Regions from separate parts of the Bacillus sp. P4_E1 genome, predicted to be linked through region 1. Evidence: predicted binding sites of a transcription regulator. Region 1 holds the regulator's gene; each other region holds the start of a gene.
The links. Region 1 encodes LexA, which represses DNA repair genes until DNA is damaged. Its sites were predicted from a motif close to CGAACATATGTTCG; they were not measured.

Region 2: the regulator LexA is predicted to act here: its motif matches at 4,078-4,091, upstream of recA (recombinase RecA).
Region 3: the regulator LexA is predicted to act here: its motif matches at 1,406-1,419, upstream of ruvA (Holliday junction DNA helicase RuvA).

What each region holds. Positions count from the first base shown of each region.
Region 1 is NZ_JBFUIV010000019.1:94,125-100,746, reverse strand. It holds gene AC1DS7_RS22715 (methionine gamma-lyase family protein) at 1-1,123, shown strand, start outside; gene glnR (transcriptional repressor GlnR) at 1,298-1,687, shown strand; gene glnA (type I glutamate--ammonia ligase) at 1,736-3,070, shown strand; gene AC1DS7_RS22700 (PadR family transcriptional regulator) at 3,363-3,686, shown strand; gene AC1DS7_RS22695 (DUF1700 domain-containing protein) at 3,679-4,221, shown strand; gene AC1DS7_RS22690 (DUF4097 family beta strand repeat-containing protein) at 4,222-5,025, shown strand; gene lexA (transcriptional repressor LexA) at 5,129-5,743, opposite strand; gene AC1DS7_RS22680 (YneB family resolvase-like protein) at 5,885-6,541, shown strand; gene AC1DS7_RS22675 (DUF896 domain-containing protein) at 6,587-6,622, shown strand, end outside.
Region 2 is NZ_JBFUIV010000020.1:21,009-27,630, reverse strand. It holds gene AC1DS7_RS22865 (TIGR00282 family metallophosphoesterase) at 1-747, opposite strand, end outside; gene rny (ribonuclease Y) at 927-2,492, opposite strand; gene recA (recombinase RecA) at 2,976-4,007, opposite strand; gene AC1DS7_RS22850 (competence/damage-inducible protein A) at 4,151-5,389, opposite strand; gene pgsA (CDP-diacylglycerol--glycerol-3-phosphate 3-phosphatidyltransferase) at 5,410-5,988, opposite strand; gene AC1DS7_RS22840 (helix-turn-helix domain-containing protein) at 6,052-6,622, opposite strand, start outside.
Region 3 is NZ_JBFUIV010000006.1:90,424-97,045, forward strand. It holds gene AC1DS7_RS10520 (BofC C-terminal domain-containing protein) at 1-344, shown strand, start outside; gene AC1DS7_RS10525 (iron-hydroxamate ABC transporter substrate-binding protein) at 356-1,300, opposite strand; gene ruvA (Holliday junction DNA helicase RuvA) at 1,490-2,107, shown strand; gene ruvB (Holliday junction branch migration DNA helicase RuvB) at 2,113-3,114, shown strand; gene AC1DS7_RS10540 (DUF2905 domain-containing protein) at 3,111-3,311, shown strand; gene queA (tRNA preQ1(34) S-adenosylmethionine ribosyltransferase-isomerase QueA) at 3,331-4,383, shown strand; gene tgt (tRNA guanosine(34) transglycosylase Tgt) at 4,396-5,535, shown strand; gene yajC (preprotein translocase subunit YajC) at 5,563-5,823, shown strand; gene AC1DS7_RS10560 (TIGR04086 family membrane protein) at 5,861-6,244, opposite strand; gene AC1DS7_RS10565 (DUF421 domain-containing protein) at 6,348-6,622, shown strand, end outside.

The DNA.
Region 1 (6,622 bases):
CGATTCGCATTTTATTCCGACGACAGGTTATGGTTATGATGATATTGGTCGTGACACGTTAGAAAAAGTGTATGCTGATGTATTTGGGGCAGAAGCGGGTCTTGTTCGTCCGCAAATTATTTCAGGTACTCACGCAATTTCGACAGCTCTATTCGGTATTTTACGTCCAGGAGATGAACTGCTATACATAACAGGAAAACCATATGATACGTTAGAAGAAATCGTTGGTGTACGCGGAAAAGGTGTAGGCTCATTTAAAGAATATAATATTGGTTATAACGCAGTTCCGTTAACTGAAGAGGGATTTGTGGACTTTGAATATGTTGCAACTGCGATCCATAGTAATACGAAGATGATTGGTATTCAGCGTTCAAAAGGATATGCTACTCGTCCGTCGTTTACTGTTTCACAAATTAAAGAGATGATTGCGTTTGTGAAAGAGATTAAACCTGATGTTGTTGTATTTGTAGATAACTGCTATGGCGAATTTATTGAAGAAGAAGAGCCATGTCATGTTGGTGCGGACTTAATGGCAGGCTCTCTTATTAAGAATCCTGGCGGTGGAATTGTTAAAACTGGTGGTTACATTGTTGGTAAAGAGCAGTATGTTGAAGCGTGTGCATATCGTCTAACATCTCCAGGAATCGGTGCGGAAGCAGGGGCATCTTTATACAGTCTGCAAGAAATGTATCAAGGTTTCTTCTTAGCGCCGCATGTAGCGGGACAAGCGCTAAAAGGTGCGATTTTTACAGCTGCATTTTTAGAAAAGTTAGGGATGAATACATCACCAGCTTGGAATGCACCAAGAACAGATTTAATTCAGTCTGTTCAATTTGATGATAAAGATCGTATGATTGCGTTCTGTCAAGCGATTCAATATGCATCTCCAATTAATTCTCATTTCACTCCATATGCAAACTATATGCCGGGTTATGAAGATGATGTAATTATGGCTGCGGGGACGTTTATTCAAGGTGCAAGTATTGAGCTGTCGGCTGATGGTCCGATTCGTCCGCCTTATGTTGCTTACGTGCAAGGTGGGTTAACTTATTCGCATGTAAAGATTGCGATTTGTTCTGCGATTGATGCGTTAATTGAAAAAAAACTATTAACAATTTCTTAAAGGAAAGCTGTCGATTTCGGCAGCTTTTTTCGTGTGGAAGTAATGATTTGTGCCATTAGAAAAAAAATGAAAAAATTCACAAAAAAATCATGTAAGAAAAGCTAACATCTATTGACACTAAACATAACATGGTATAAAATGAGAAACAGTTAAGGCGAAGGAGGAACTGAAACAATGAAAGAAGATAGACGTTCTGCTCCGCTGTTTCCAATTGGTATTGTAATGGATTTAACACAATTATCTGCACGTCAAATTCGCTACTATGAAGAGCATAATCTTATTTTTCCAACCCGTACAAAAGGGAATCGTAGATTATTTTCATTTAACGATGTAGATAAATTGTTGGAAATTAAAGATTTGTTAGATCAAGGCTTAAATATGGCCGGAATTAAACAAGTATTGCAAATGAAAGAAAATCAAACAGAAGCAGTGAAAGTAAAAGAAGAAACGAAAGAAATTTCAAAATCCGAGCTTCGCAAAATTCTTCGAGATGAACTACAACATACAGGTAGATTTAATCGGACCTCATTGCGACAAGGTGACATTTCAAGGTTTTTTCACTAAAGATAACTGATTCTGAAGGTGTTTAGAGGGACTAAGGAGGAATTTATAATGGCTAGGTACACAAAAGAAGATATTTTCCGTTTGGCGAAAGAAGAGAATGTAAAGTATATCCGTCTGCAATTTACGGACCTTTTAGGGGTAATTAAAAACGTAGAAATTCCAGTGAGCCAATTAACAAAAGCTCTTGATAACAAAATGATGTTTGATGGATCTTCTATTGAAGGTTTCGTACGTATTGAAGAATCTGATATGTATTTATATCCGGATTTAGATACTTGGGTAATTTTCCCTTGGACAGCTGAAAAAGGTAAAGTAGCTCGTTTAATCTGTGATATTTACAATGCTGATGGTACTCCATTTGATGGTGACCCACGTAACAACTTAAAGCGTGTGTTAAAAGAAATGGAAGCATTAGGATTCTCAGATTTCAATCTTGGACCAGAGCCAGAATTCTTCCTATTTAAAGTTGATGAAAAAGGAAATCCAACATTAGAATTAAACGATAACGGTGGATACTTCGACCTTGCGCCGATGGATCTAGGGGAAAACTGTCGTCGTGATATCGTTCTTGAACTTGAAGAAATGGGCTTTGAAATTGAAGCATCTCACCATGAGGTTGCGCCAGGTCAACATGAAATTGACTTTAAATATGCAAATGCAATTCGCTCATGTGATGACATTCAAACATTCAAGCTTGTTGTAAGAACGATTGCTCGTAAACATGGTTTACACGCAACATTTATGCCGAAACCATTATACGGTGTGAACGGTTCAGGTATGCACTGTAACTTATCACTATTTAAAAATGGTGAGAACGTATTCTTCGATCAAAACGGTGATTTACAATTAAGTGATGATGCTCGTCACTTCATCGCAGGTATTTTAAAACATGCGCCAGCATTTACAGCGGTAGCAAACCCAACTGTAAACTCTTACAAGCGTTTAGTACCTGGATATGAAGCTCCATGTTACGTAGCATGGTCTGCACAAAACCGTAGTCCATTAGTGCGTATCCCTGCATCTCGTGGTATTAGTACACGCGTAGAAGTACGTAGTGTTGACCCAGCTGCGAACCCGTATTTAGTAATGGCTACATTATTAGCAGCAGGTCTTGATGGAATTAAAAATAAATTAACTCCACCAGCTGCAGTAGACCGTAACATCTACGTAATGACAAAAGAAGAGCGTGAAGAAGCAGGTATCGTTGACTTACCAGCAACATTAGCGCAAGCGTTAGTTACTTTACAATCTAATGAAATCGTATGTGGCGCATTAGGTGATCATTTACTTGAGCACTTCATTGAAGCAAAAGAAATTGAGTGGGATATTTTCCGCACGCAAGTTCACCAATGGGAACGCGATCAATATATGTCTCTATACTAAGAGAGAAAAAAGCCCTAATACTACGGTATTAGGGCTTTTTTTATTTGTGGCAAATATAAAGGCTTGTGAAATGAATTGGATGGGTGCCCGCAAAAAGTCATGTGGATTATTTAAAATGCGTGCTAGCTATGAATGAAAATGTGGAAGTTGAAATATGGTGTGGATGTATTTAATTCGAAAATTAAGTATTGAAAAATATAGTACCTTGCAATAAACAATACTAAGTGGTATATTATGGATAAAATAGCTACCGTTTATTGAACAGTACTAAAATGAGAAAGGGGGATTGTCCTTGAACGTTCAGTTTAAAAAAGGTGTGTTAGAACTATGTGTTTTGGCACTAGTGAAACGTAAAGATAGTTACGGTTATGAACTTGTTCAGCAAATCTCTAATAAATTTTTAATATCGGAAGGTTCTGTATATCCGTTATTACGTCGTTTAACGAAAGAGGGATATTTTCAAACGTATTTAAAAGAATCCACGGAAGGACCGCCCCGTAAATATTATCAACTAACAGAGCAAGGAGAGATGCAACTTACTTTATTAGTAACAGAGTGGCGTGATTTTGCTAAAGGTGTTCAAGAAATTATTGAAGGGGTGGAATGGGATGAGTAAAGAGCAGTTTCTTAAAGAATTATCAAGTCATCTTAGAAAGTTACCAGAAGAAGAGCGACAAGATATTTTATTTGATTATGAAGAGCACTTTCAGTTTGGGATGGAAGAGGGGAAAACTGGATCAGAAATAATAAAAGGACTTGGCTCTCCGAAAGTAATTGCGAAAGACTTACTTGCGATGTATCGATTTGATGAAATGAAAAAAGATCCGTCGACTTCAAATGTGACAAGAGCTGTCATGGCAGCGGTTGGACTTAGTTTGTTTAATTTTATTATTGTGTTAGGCCCGTTAGTTGCAATTATAGCTTTTATATTTTCCTTTTGGGTCGGTGGGATTGCTAGTGTAGTGACACCATTTTTCGTTATTGTAAAAGTATTTATGGGCACTTTCATATGGTTGGATCTTTTCGTTAGTATAACGTTTGTCGGAGTAGGTTTGTTGTTATGTATTGTAGCTTATTATAGTACGAAGTGGTTTAAAAGATTATGTGTACGCTATGTAGTCTGGAACTTCAAAATGATAAAAGGGGAGTAGATGATGAAAAAGATATTATTAGTAGCTATCGCTTGTATCATTATTGGAGTAATAGGGATTTCACAAACATATGAAAAAGCAGTACAAACTGCAGAGAAAGGAGATAAAGAGGACGTAATTAAAAACGAAACGCTAAAAAATGTAGAAGTTAAGTTAGATGCTGGAGATATTGTTGTCCAAAAATCTCCTGATTCCTCTTTTTATGTAAAGCAAAAAGGAGACGTAAGTAAACAGGAGATTCGTATTGCTGAAGATGGTGATACATTAAAAATCATAGGGGAAATAGAAAAAGGTGTTTCATTTGATTTTTCATTTTACAATTTCGGATTTCAAACGCCTACATTGACTATATTAGTACCTGAACGTTCTTATCAAGAGATAAAAGTAAATTCATCCGCTGGACAAATAGAAATAAGTAATGTGAAAAGTGACCGCGTAAGTGTTGAAACACTCGCCGGAGAAGTGGATTTGAAACATGTAACAGCAAAGAGTGTGGAGGGGTCTACAAAAGCTGGTGAGGTGAATTTTAAAAAAGTAATAGGGAAAGTAACAGCAAAAACGGCTAGTGGGGATATAGATATTATTGATCATGATTCTAAATATGATTTAGAGGTAAGTTCAACTGCTGGAGATGTAGATATTACTTTATTGGAAAAACCACGAGATGCAGTTATAACTGGGCAAACTGCTGCTGGAGACGTGACAATTTTTAATGAAGACAATAAAAATATAACGATTGGTAATGGTAGTAAAAAGATTAGCGGTAAAACCGCTGCTGGAGATGTTACTATTGAAACGCGTTAATAATTAATGAAACGCATTCTTTTGAATGAACGGAAATCTATCAAAATATAAAAAGAAGATAATTACCTATATAAATAAGGGAATTATCTTCTTTTTATTATTTTTAATGTAAATCACGATATACGCCAATTACTTTTCCAATAACTGACACTTGTTTTAAAATAATAGGTTCTAGTGAAGAGTTTTCCGGTTGTAGACGGAAATGATCTTTTTCTTTATAGAAACGTTTAACAGTTGCTTCGTTATCTTCTGTTAAAGCAACTACAATTTCACCGTTGTATGCAGACTGTTGTTGGCGAACAACAACTAAATCACCATCAAAGATACCGGCTTCAATCATGCTATCTCCAGAAATGCGTAACATAAACACTTGATCTGCTCCAGCAACGATACTAGCTGGAAGTGGGAAGTGATCTTCTACACTTTCGACTGCTGTAATCGGTAAACCGGCAGTAACTTTTCCGATGATTGGAACTTGAATAACAGATTGTGTTTCCGTTCGGTTGTCACCTAAAATTTCAATTGCGCGTGGTTTTGTTGGATCGCGTCGAATATATCCCTTTTCTTCTAGTCGTGATAAATGTCCGTGCACTGTAGAACTAGAAGCAAGGCCGACTGCTTGACCGATTTCACGTACGGAAGGTGGATATCCTTTTTCTTGTACTTTTAGCTTAATAAAGTCGAGAATGTCTTGCTGGCGTTTCGTTAACTTTTCCATGTTTTCTAACACCTCGTTTTCTTTCATTTTTCTTATTATTAAGTATAACATGCGAAAAAACATTCTACAAACATAAGTTCGAACGAAAGGCAAATTTATGATACACTATAAGGAAAATATAGTGAGAAAGAAGGGTTCAAAATGAATGCAATTATTTATGCACGTGTGAGCACAACAAAAGAAGCACAGGAAACATCATTATTGCGTCAAAAAGATGAATTATTGCATTTAGCTGAGCGCTATCAAATGGATGTTACAAAGGTAATTGAGGAGCAGGCTAGCGGTTATACAATTGAACGTGATGGCATATTAGAAGTGCTAGATACAATTCGAGATGAACAAGTTGATGTACTACTTATACAAGATGAAACGCGTCTTGGTAGAGGAAATGCAAAGATTGCGTTAATGCATTGTTTACATAAAGAGGGGATAAAAGTTTATACGCACACGCATAGTGGTGAATTACAGCTTTCAGATTCTGATTCGATGGTGCTAAATATAATTGGGATCGTTGAAGAGTATCAAAGAAAGATCCACAATTTAAAAATTAAACGTGGCATGCAAAGAGCAGTGGAGAAAGGATTTCGTCCAGAAAATAATTTGAAAAATCGTCATTTAAGCGTAGGACGTGAGAAAAAAGAAGTGCCAATTGAGGAAATTGTACGTTTGCGCCGGAATGAATTAACTTTTGAAGAAATTGCAGCAACACTTCGTGGTTTTGGTCATGATGTTTCAAAAGCAACTGTACATCGAAGGTATGTAGAATATACAAAGCAATTGCTTGATAAAGAGGAATAACTATTGTATGATAATAATCAGTTTTGAGTAGAAGGGGGATTCGAGATGCCAAGTCAAGAACTCATTGAACGCATTAACTTC
Region 2 (6,622 bases), on a different contig from region 1:
CTTTGCTTTCCCTGTATTAGGATCCACATCAATTAACACTGCACTTAATTGTGTTCTACCATTCGTCACTTCAAAACGCACTGGTAAGTTCGTTAAAAACTTCTTCAATACCGCTTCGCGATCCATACCTAAAATCCCATCATATGGGCCTGTCATACCAACATCTGTAATATAAGCTGTTCCGCTTGGTAAAATACGATTATCAGCTGTAGGAACGTGTGTATGTGTACCTACTACCGCTGTAGCACGACCGTCTACATACCAACCTAACGCCTGCTTCTCACTTGTTGTTTCAGCATGAAAATCAACAAAGATAATGTTTGTACGTTTTTTTGCAATACTGATTAACTCATCCACTTTACGGAATGGACAATCAATTGGAGGAAGGAAAGTACGTCCTTGTAAGTTAATAACTGCAACTTCTGTTCCATTACAATTTACAAAGATAAGCCCTTTTCCCGGCGTTCCTTCTGGGAAGTTAGCTGGTCTTGCAAGATATTTTGCATCATCGATAAATTCAAATACTTCACGGTTATCCCAAGCGTGGTTTCCAAGCGTAACCGCTTGTGCCCCGCACTCTAAAAAGTTTCGATATATTTTTTCCGTAATTCCACGTCCACCCGCAGCATTTTCTCCATTAATAATTGTTACTGTCGGTGTATATTTCTTCTTTAATGCCGGTACGTACTGTTGAATCATGTCTCTACCAGGAGATCCTACTACATCCCCAACAAATAATATTCTCATATGTCTTACCCTTTCTATGTACTACATTTTTTATTACCATACTATAACCTTAAAGCTATTTCCTTACAACAGTTACAATTTATCTATTATAAGTTTCTTTCACTTGCATACTGCTCATAAATAATTTTCTTTATTTTACCCAATTCCAACACAAAAAAATAAAGTGGTGTTTCACCACTTTATTTTGCGTATTCCACTGCACGTGTTTCACGAATAACAGTTACTTTAATATGTCCTGGATAATCCAGTTCATTTTCAATACGTTTTCGAATATCACGAGCTAAACGATGAGCTTCTAAATCATCAATTGTATCTGGTTTTACCAGAATACGAACTTCACGTCCTGCTTGAATTGCGAAAGATTTTTCTACGCCTTCATAAGACTCTGAAATTTCTTCTAACTTTTCAAGACGACGAATGTAATTCTCAAGCGTTTCACTACGAGCTCCCGGTCTTGCAGCTGATAATGCATCTGCTGCAGCAACTAGAACTGCAATGATAGAAGTTGGTTCTGTGTCACCATGGTGAGATGCGATACTGTTTATTACAACAGGATGCTCTTTATATTTCGTTGCGAGTTCAACACCAATTTCAACGTGGCTACCTTCTACTTCATGATCGATTGCTTTTCCGATATCATGTAATAGACCAGCACGTCTTGCTAGTTTTTCATCCTCACCAAGCTCCGCTGCCATAAGTCCAGTTAAGTATGCAACTTCCATAGAGTGTTTTAAGACGTTTTGTCCGTAACTTGTACGGTATTTTAAACGACCTAAAATTTTAATTAAATCTGGATGTAAGCCATGAACACCCACTTCAAACGTTGTTTGCTCTCCGACTTCACGAATATACTCGTCCACTTCACGTCTTGATTTTTCGACCATCTCTTCAATACGCGCTGGGTGAATACGTCCGTCCTGTACTAGTTTATCAAGAGCGATACGAGCTGTTTCACGACGAATCGGGTCAAATCCAGATAGAATTACAGCTTCTGGTGTATCATCGATAATAAGGTCAATACCTGTTAACGTTTCTAACGTACGAATGTTACGACCTTCACGTCCGATAATACGTCCCTTCATTTCGTCATTTGGAAGATTTACAACCGAAACGGTTGTTTCAGCAACATGATCAGCTGCACATCTTTGCATTGCAAGAGATAAAATCTCTTTTGCCTTCTTATCCGCTTCTTCTTTCGCGCGAACTTCACTTTCTTTTACCATAACGGCAATTTCATGAGAAACTTCACTTTCCACTTTACCAAGAATAATTGCTTTCGCTTGCTCGCGGGTCAGATTGGAAATGCGCTCTAATTCTGTTTGTTGCTTTTGAACTAACTCTCCCACTTTGCTTTCCAACTCTTCAATCTGTTGTTGTTTCGCTACAAGAGATTCCTCTTTCTTTTCTAACTGTCGCTCGCGGTTATCGAGCGTTTCGTCTTTACGATCAAGGTTCTCTTCTTTTTGCATTAAACGATTTTCTTGTTTTTGTAATTCGCTTCTACGGTCACGAATTTCTAATTCAGCTTCTGTACGAAGTGTATGAATTTCATCCTTTGCTTCTAAAAGCGCTTCTTTCTTAAGTGCTTCAGCATCACGATTCGCTTCGTCTAGAATACGTTTTGCTTCATTAGCTGCACCATTAATCTTCGCTTCAGCAATAGACTTTCGAACAAAAAAGCCAACAACTGCACCGACTGTTGCAAGCAAAATGGAGATGAGTATCCAAACTGTACTACTACTCATGATTTCACCTCCCCTTGCTATGAATGAAAAAAGACTGTCGGCATGTACATTGAATTACAACGTACAGCAAAGACCGTCGTCCCGCTTTTTTAAGGGACTTTCTTCATTTCACAATTAAAATGTCATATTATTATTTCGGCAAGATTTAAGTCTTACTCCGAATATTACTTCTCTTCTTGAGAAGAGTATATCGTATATAAGAAAAAATATACATTCTCATTGTATCTATCGCAATTTTCATTGTCAAGCGTTGTCTACTTTTACTTTCTTTACCTTAAGCCCTGAATCTTATATGGATTTAAAAAACAGACAGCATATTATCCTGGAAAACCTTAGAAAATCCCAATTCATTCACTTAAAATATATGAATATTCCCCTTTACACATAGCCTTTTGGATAGAATAAATATTTTATCTCCAGCTATATATAACGCTTTCATAGTGGATTAAAAAATAAAAGACACGGGACCGTGTCTTTTATTTTTTAATCTTGACGAGTTGAATCTTCCGTGTCTTCAACACCAGAGTTTTCACCAATTCCGTGATGTTCACGAACAAAGAAGGCAATTTCTTCTCTTAAATCCGTATTCTCTTTTAAGAATTGCTTCGAATTTTCACGACCTTGTCCTAAGCGTTCTTCATTATAAGAGTACCAAGCACCGCTCTTTTGAACGATATCAAGTTCAGAAGCCATATCTAAGATTTCACCTTCTCTTGAAATACCTTCTCCGTACATAATATCAACTTCAGCAACACGGAATGGCGGTGCTACTTTATTTTTAACTACTTTTACTTTCGTTTTATTACCAACAATATCGTTACCTTGCTTTAACTGCTCAGCACGACGTACTTCAAGACGGACAGTTGAATAGAATTTCAACGCACGACCACCTGGAGTTGTTTCTGGGTTCCCGAACATAACCCCAACTTTTTCACGAATTTGGTTGATAAAGATTGCGATTGTTTTTGATTTGTTGATTGCACCTGAAAGTTTACGAAGTGCTTGTGACATTAAACGTGCTTGTAAACCAACGTGAGAGTCACCCATGTCCCCTTCGATCTCAGCTTTCGGTACAAGAGCTGCCACAGAGTCAATTACGATAATATCAACCGCTCCACTTCGTACAAGTGCTTCTGCGATTTCTAGTCCTTGCTCCCCTGTATCAGGCTGTGATAATAGTAATTCATCTATGTTAACACCTAATTTTTGTGCATATACAGGATCCATTGCATGCTCCGCATCAATGAACGCTGCTTGTCCACCTTGACGCTGTACTTCCGCGATTGCGTGTAATGAAACTGTTGTTTTACCTGAACTTTCAGGTCCATAAATTTCAATAACACGGCCACGTGGGTATCCGCCTACCCCTAGTGCCACATCAAGTGCTAAAGAACCACTTGAAATTGTAGAAATTCTACGCTCCGCTTGTTCTCCTAATTTCATAATTGAACCTTTACCGAATTGCTTCTCTATTTGTTTTAACGCCATATCTAATGCCGCTTGACGATCGCTCATTCAAAATTCCTCCTTAACTAAATTGCTAATCTTATTATACCTATTTTCAATTCAATTTGCCAACAAAAATCGAACATTTATTCGATTTTTTTATTTTATATCGAATAAAACTAGGTTTTCCAACAAAAAAAACTAGAAGAAATTTATATCTCTTCTAGCTTTTTAAATAAATGATAAAATCCATATTTTGTAGAGCGTTCTCTAATTTGTTGACGACTTCCACTTAAATTAAGCGAGAAGACTACAGCTGGTTCATCTTTAATCACCAATCCAATAAATACTGTTCCTGGTTCTTTATGCTCTGAAGCATCCGGTCCTGCCACCCCAGTGAAACTAATTCCGATATCTGCTTTTAACAGTTTCTTTACATTTTCAGCAAGATAGCGAGCACACTGTTTACTAACCGCGCCATCAGTACGTAACACTTCTTCAGGTACATGTAAAATTTGTTGCTTCACATCATTTTGATAACAAATGACACCGCCTTTAAATACAGACGAAACACCAGCATTTTCTGTTACTTGATTTCCAAAAAGACCACCTGTTAAACTTTCTGCACACGCTAAAGTTAACCCTTTTTCCTTCAATAGCCTTATTGCCTTGTAATGAAGGTAATCTTGGTCATATCCGTAGAAAAATTCTCCTACTCTTTCTAAAATCAAATCTTCCACATGCTGAATCAGTTTCTCCGCCTCATCAGCATCATGATGTTTGGCAGTTAAACGTAATGTCACTTCTCCATCATTTGCAAGTGGTGCAATGGTTGGGTTCATTTGTCCATCAATTAAATCTTGAACTTTCACCTCTAATTGAGATTCCCCAATACCAAAAAAACGAAGAACACGAGAATAAATATTTTCCCCCGTTGTAAACTTACATAAAAAAGGCTCTACGTAACTTATATACATCGGCTTCATTTCTTTTGGTGGTCCTGGTAATAAAATATAAACTTTTCCATTCGTATTTAATCCCATACCAGGCGCCATACCGTGATCATTCGCAAATACAGTCGATCCATTTAAAACGAGCGCCTGCTTTTTATTATTCTCCGTAAATTCACGGCCTGTACGCTTAAAATAATCGCTTATCGATGTTAATGCCTTTTCATCATACACAAGCTCTTCATCTAAACTAGACGCTATTGTTTCTTTCGTTAAATCATCTTTTGTCGGTCCTAATCCACCTGTAAAAATGAGCATATCAGCTCGTTCTTCAGCCAATTCAATTGCCTTCTGTAATCGCTTGTTATTATCCCCAACAACAGTATGGTAGTACACGTTAATTCCGATTGAAGCTAACTTTTCAGATAAAAACTGGGCATTTGTATTTGCAATTTGTCCAAGTAATAATTCCGTTCCAACCGCAATAATTTCAGCATTCATCCCAATTCCCCCATAAACTTCTATTTTGAGTTTACAAAAGCATCTTTATTTTTCCAGAAATAATCCCATCCTGAAATAACGGTAAAGAATAATGCAATCCATATGAAAATATCTGCAACTGGAATATGAAGTAGATTTAACGGTACATCATGTAATAAGTATGCTGCAATTGCAATAATTTGTGTCCATGTCTTAATTTTCCCTAGCTGATTTGCTGCAACTACTTCCCCTGTCCCAGCAAGTACAAGGCGTAAACCTGTTACTGCAAACTCACGGCTTATAATTACAATAACGATCCAAGCAGGTACATATTGCATTTCTACCAATGTGATAAGTGCTGCCGAAACAAGTAATTTATCTGCTAACGGGTCAAGGAATTTCCCTAAATTCGTTACAAGATTATACTTTCTTGCATAATGTCCATCAATCCAATCTGTAGCCGAAGCAATAATAAAGATAAGTGCCCCTACTAAATGTTGAATTGGTAACTCTACATCACCAATTATAAATGAGCCCCACTCAAAGGGCGCTAACATAATTACCATAAAAATTGGAATTAAGAAGATTCTAGATATTGTAATTTTATTTGGTAAATTCACAGCTATTCCTCCATCATGTCAAAAACATTTGTTCATTGAAAAAAGTCATCGAAGCGATGACTGTTATTGCGCAGCTTGCCCTATCCCTTGGTTTTTTATCACCAATCTTTGGTGATATTCTTTTGCTGGATCTAATGGGAAAGTAACCACTTGGCCATTCAGTTTAATTTCAACATTCGGTGCACTTCCAATATTAAGCCGCAATTCTTTTACTGTTGATAAATCACGTTTTTCTGTTTGACCACTTTGTACTGTAGTGTTTAGAATTTCGTTACCCGCATCATCTTTAACATCTACATAGCTTGCACCCTTCGCTGAAATTTCCAGTTCTAATGTTTTATTATTATGAATTTCCAAAGTAGATACCTTACCACTCGTTCCAACTACCTTCACTTCTTGTTGTCCAGTTGGTTGCGCTGGTTGCTCTTCTTTCTTTGGTTCTTCTTTCTTTGGTTCTTCTTTTTTTGGTTCTTCCGCTTTCGCTTCATCTTTCTTCGTATCTAACGGAGAATTTTTTGCTTTTTGAACCTCAATTTTCTCACTTTGAGCATTTTGAACTTGCCTATCATCTTTTCCAGTTAACGCTTGAATAACAAACCAGACTACCACTCCAAATGCGATTACTAACAACGCA
Region 3 (6,622 bases), on a different contig from region 1:
ATTTAGAAAAGTTTTTGCAGCAATATAAAGAATGGCAACTTGTTGATCGTGATGATGTGCAAATCGTATTACAAAGGAAAGTTGATGATATTTCTCCTTTACTGAAAACGAGCGGTTATTTTGGTGTTTCAGAGGAAGGGATATTGCAAATTTTTAAAGGGGTACCGAAAAGTGATAACGCGATCCATTCCTTCTTTCAAATTGATATGAAAAAGCTTGAGAGTTATGAGCGAGCAAAACTAAAGCGTGGTATTCGTATTAAGTCAAAAGAAGGATTCGTGAAGACAATCGAAAAAATGAAGCAATACGCAGTGCAAAATAAGAAAAAAAGCAGCTCAGGGTGAGCTGCTTTTTCTTATTTATTCTTAGCTAAAATCTCTTTTGCGATTTCATCAATTAGCATATCTTTTCCGATTGGATTGAATGCTTTCGTATTGAAGACTTCATTCGATACTTCATATACGTGATTGTTTTTTACTGCTTTATTATCTTTCCAAACCGCACTGTTTTTATAGTCTTCGTACACTTTATCAGCTTCTCCGCCGAAGTTTACAATAAACATTTGATCAGGCTGGAATGCAACAAGACCTTCTAGTGATACTTGTGCCATCGTTTGTTTTAAATCTGTACCTTTTGTTGCTGGAAGCTTTAAGTCGTTAAAGATGATGTCACCGTATCCGAAGCTACCGTATACACGGAAGTTTTGTGGTGTTACTGCAACGAACATAAAGTTCTCATCTTTTGTTTTTTCTTTAATTTTTTTAGATAAAGAGTCTGCTTTTTTATCGTAATCTGCAATCCATTTGTCGGCTTTCTTTTCTTCGCCAAATAGTTTACCTACTTCTTTAAACTTAACGCGCCAGTCTTCTAGATTTGTTTCTAGAACAACTGTCGGTGCCACTTTTTCTAGTTGGTCATAAATTTTCAATTGACGATTGTTTAAAATAATTAAGTCTGGTTTTAAAGCGGTAACAGCCTCTAAATCAACTTTAGGTGCCCAGTACCAGCCGACTGCCTTTACCCCGTCTAGCTTGTCCGTTAAGTGATTTTGGATTTTATCTTTATATGTGTTTGCTGTGCCAACAGGTTTATGTCCAAGGATTAATAATTCCTCTGTTGATCCAGATAAATCAACAATTCTCTTTGGATTAGCTGGAATTGTTGCTTCCCCTTTAGCATGTTTTACAACTTTTGTTTTCGGTTGTTCTTTTGCTTTTGCTTCTTCTTTTTGAGAAGAACAGCCAACGATAGAAAGAACAACTAGCATAATAGTAAATAAAATAAATAGCTTTTGTTTCATCCTGATGTAACCCCTTTAATTAATATTGATAATCATTATCGACTTCTGTATATTAATGTTCTTTTTGTATTTATGTCAATAGAAAAAAACGGAAATTGTAAACGGGGAACATTTGTTGGGGCAGTCTCGCTTTTCTATTGTTAAATATGTTAAAATGGAATACATGATTTGAGAGGGAGAGATCGTATTTTGTTTGAATATGTTACAGGTTACGTGGAGTATGTAGGACCGGAATATGTCGTAATTGACCATAATGGAATTGGTTATCAAATTTTCACACCAAATCCGTATGTATTTCAAAGAAGTAAGCAAGAAATCCGTGTCTATACATATCATTATGTGAGAGAAGATATTATGGCACTTTACGGGTTTAAAACACGTGAAGAGCGTTTATTATTTACAAAATTGTTAGGTGTATCGGGGATTGGACCAAAAGGTGCTCTTGCAATTTTAGCTTCTGGTCAAACCGGACAGGTCGTTCAAGCGATTGAACATGAAGATGAGAAGTTCTTAGTGAAGTTCCCAGGCGTCGGAAAGAAAACAGCGCGCCAAATGATTTTAGATTTAAAAGGAAAACTAGCAGATGTTGTACCAGATGCGTTTGTTGATTTGTTCTCAGATACTGAAAGTTTTGATACGAAGAAAGGTTCATCAGTTGAACTTGATGAAGCACTGGAAGCACTGCGTGCACTTGGCTATGCAGAACGAGAAGTCTCTCGCGTTGTACCAGAGTTATTAAAAGAATCACTAACGACGGATCAATATATTAAAAAGGCACTTAGTCTTTTACTAAATGGTAAGAGGTGAGTATAATGGACGAACGTCTCCTTTCAGGGGAATCTGGATACGAAGATGCGGATTTAGAGTATTCATTACGGCCACAGACGCTCCGTCAGTATATTGGCCAAGATAAAGCGAAACATAATTTAGAAGTGTTTATTGAAGCGGCGAAAATGCGTGAAGAAACGTTAGATCACGTACTTTTATATGGCCCACCTGGACTTGGTAAAACGACGCTTGCGAATATTATTGCCAATGAAATGGGTGTTAACATTCGAACGACGTCAGGTCCTGCAATTGAAAGACCAGGAGATTTAGCGGCTGTATTAACAGCACTTCAGCCTGGGGATGTATTATTTATTGATGAAATTCATCGTTTGCATAGATCTATTGAAGAAGTGTTATACCCAGCGATGGAAGACTTTTGCCTTGATATCGTTATTGGGAAAGGACCGTCAGCTCGCTCTGTACGTCTAGATTTACCTCCATTTACGCTAGTTGGGGCAACGACGCGTGCAGGTGCATTATCAGCACCACTTCGTGACCGTTTCGGTGTACTTTCACGATTAGAGTACTATACAGTAGATCAGCTTTCTGCGATTGTAGAACGTACAGCAGAAGTGTTTGAAGTTGAAATAGATTCGTTAGCTGCATTAGAAATTGCAAGACGTGCTCGTGGTACACCTCGTATTGCGAATCGTCTATTACGACGTGTACGTGACTTCGCACAAGTTCGCAGTGACGGAACGATTGGGATGGAAATTACACAAATGGCGTTAGAACTATTACAAGTAGATAAATTAGGACTTGATCATATCGACCATAAATTACTGCTTGGTATTATTGAAAAGTTCCGCGGTGGTCCAGTTGGATTAGAAACTGTTTCAGCAACGATTGGGGAAGAATCTCATACGATTGAAGATGTGTATGAGCCGTATTTATTACAAATTGGCTTTTTACAAAGAACGCCAAGAGGCCGGATCGTAACACCGCTCGCATATGAGCATTTCGGAATGGAGATGCCAAAAGTATGACGGAGATGCCAAAGCTGCTTATTACAGCTGGTATTTTGCTCATTGTTGTTGGATTAGCTTGGAAGTTCATAGGAAGGCTTCCAGGCGATATTTTTGTGAAAAAAGGTAACGTTACCTTTTATTTTCCTATCATTACATGTATTGTGTTAAGTATTGTATTATCTTTTATTATGTATATAATAAATCGATTTAAATAAGAAATAGGTGGATACAGTTATGGATATTAATCTGTTTGATTTTCATTTACCAGAAGAACTTATTGCACAAATCCCATTAGAAGATCGTGAAACATCAAGATTAATGGTGTTAGATCGTGAAACAGGCGATATTGAGCATAAACATTTTACAGACATTCTTTCTTACTTACATGAGGGGGATTGCTTAGTTTTAAATGAAACGAAAGTTATGCCTGCTCGTTTGCACGGTGTGAAAGAAGATACAGGCGCGCACATTGAAGTACTTCTTCTAAAACAAGAAGAAGGCGATAAGTGGGAAACGCTTATAAAGCCAGCGAAGCGTGTAAAAGAAGGAACTGTCATCTCTTTTGGTGAAGGAAAGTTAAAAGCAACTTGCGTTGGAACAGCAGATCAAGGTGGGCGTCAACTTGAGTTTTCATATGACGGCATCTTTTATGAAATTTTAGACGAGCTTGGAGAAATGCCACTTCCTCCATATATTAAAGAGACGCTAGAAGATCGCGATCGTTATCAAACGGTATATGCGAAGGAAATCGGTTCAGCAGCAGCACCGACGGCTGGCCTTCACTTTACAGAAGAGTTACTTGAGAAATTGAAGCAAAAAGGCGTCGGGTTAGCATTCATTACACTCCATGTAGGACTTGGAACTTTTAGACCAGTTTCTGCAGATACTATTGAAGAGCATCATATGCACGCAGAGTATTACCATATGTCTGAAGAGACTGCGGCGTTATTAAACCGCGTGAAAGAGAATGGCGGCCGTATTATTACTGTAGGTACGACATCAACTCGTACGTTAGAAACGATTGCGACAGATAATAGTGGTAAGCTTTGCGCAGCTTCTGGCTGGACAGATATTTTTATGTACCCAGGATATGAATTTAAAGCAATTGATGGTTTAATTACAAACTTCCATTTGCCGAAATCAACATTAATTATGCTTGTAAGTGCATTTTCAAATAGAGATAATGTACTTCATGCTTATAATGAAGCAGTAAAAGAAAAATATCGTTTCTTTAGTTTCGGTGATGCGATGTTCGTTGCATCTCACGCTAAAATGAGAAACAAATAAAAGGAGTAAATTATGACAGCAATTCGTTATGAATTTATTAAAACTTGTAAACAAACGGGTGCGCGTTTAGGTCGAGTGCACACGCCACACGGCTCATTTGATACACCGACATTTATGCCAGTTGGTACACTTGCAACAGTTAAAACAATGTCACCAGAAGAATTAAAAGCAATGGATTCTGGCATTATTTTAAGCAATACGTATCATTTATGGCTACGTCCAGGCCACGAAATTATTCGTGAAGCAGGTGGCTTGCATAAGTTTATGAACTGGGATCGTGCAATCTTAACGGATTCAGGTGGATTCCAAGTATTTAGCTTAAGTGATTTCCGACGTATTGAAGAGGAGGGCGTTCATTTCCGCAATCACTTAAATGGCGATAAATTATTCTTATCTCCAGAAAAAGCGATGGAAATCCAAAATGCATTAGGTTCAGATATCATGATGGCATTTGATGAGTGTCCACCGTTCCCAGCTACTTTTGAATACATGAAAAAGTCGGTAGAGCGTACAAGCCGTTGGGCAGAGCGTTGCCTAAAGGCGCATGAGCGTCCACAAGATCAAGGTTTATTCGGTATTGTACAGGGCGGGGAGTTTGAAGAGCTTCGTCGTCAAAGTGCGAAAGATCTTGTTTCAATGGACTTCCCTGGCTATGCTATCGGCGGTCTATCTGTTGGTGAACCGAAGGATATTATGAATCGTGTTCTTGAGTTTACAACACCACTTCTTCCTGATGATAAACCACGTTACTTAATGGGTGTAGGTTCTCCTGACTCGTTAATTGATGGTGCGATTCGCGGTGTTGATATGTTTGACTGTGTACTTCCGACTCGTATCGCTCGAAATGGTACATGTATGACAAGTGAAGGCCGCTTAGTTGTGAAAAACGCGAAATTCGCTAGAGACTTCGGGCCGCTTGATCCGAACTGTGATTGCTACACATGTAAAAACTATTCTCGTGCGTACATTCGTCACTTAATGAAATGTGATGAAACGTTCGGAATTCGTTTAACGTCTTATCACAACCTTCATTTTCTGTTAAACTTAATGGAGCAGGTGAGACAAGCTATTCGTGAAGACCGTCTTGGCGATTTCCGCGAAGAGTTCTTTGAACAGTATGGCTTTAATAAACCGAATGCTAAAAACTTCTAATACATAATTTAAAAGGAGGAACACAAGATGAATGCAGGTATGATGAATATCGTTATGATTGTTGCGATGTTTGCGATTTTCTATTTCTTATTAATTCGCCCGCAACAAAAGCGTCAAAAAGCAGTTGCTCAAATGCAAAATGAAATCAAAAAAGGTGATGCTATCGTAACAATCGGTGGTTTACACGCTACAATCGAATCAGTGGATGAAACAAAAATTGTTGTTAAATCTGGTGGTGCACACTTAACTTTCGATCGCAATGCGATTCGTGAAGTTGTGAAAAACTAATGATGAAGGCCCTGCATGAAATGTGCAGGGCCTTTTTTTAACTATTTTGTTTTGACATATTTACACCGAAAATACCTCCGAGTGTACTCGCACCCATTAATGCTAATTGGTAGAGTAACTGTGAGTTCGATAAAGTTTGAGAGAAGCCTAAATAGTTAACGAGAAAGACGAGAATAGCGAATGTAAGGCCTGTTGTGAAACCTACTAGCCATCCTTTTCCTTGTGCCTTTTTACCAGCAATAAATCCAGACATAAGCATAGATAGAAGGGCTATTATAAAAATAATAATTACTAATGTCCCTTCATTAATATTCGTAAATTTTAATAAAAGAGCCATGATCATACTTGTAATAGATGCGAGGATTAATAAGGTAATAATACCGAAGCCGATTGCGCTCGATAATTTTTTCGTTCCATCCATTATGCATTCCCCCTTTTTAATACAAGCATATTTTCATTTTGTTTAAGTTAGACTAGTTTCTTTTTTGTAGGGGAGCCTATAAGTAAAAAAAGGGGATGTAGAAATGGAATGGGTATCAATAATCGGACGAACAATGCTTTTGTATATAATCATTTTAATTATTTTTCGTCTTATGGGTAAACGTGAAATTGGAGAATTAAGTGTATTAGATTTAGTTGTATTCATTATGCTCGGTGAAATGGCTGTAGTGGCAATCGAAAATACAGATAAATCACTTTGGCATCAATTAGTTCCAATGACTTTTCTTATGTGTATACAAATCATTTTGTCGGTCATTTCTTTAAAGTTTCAGCGTTTTCGGCATTTAATAGAAGGGGA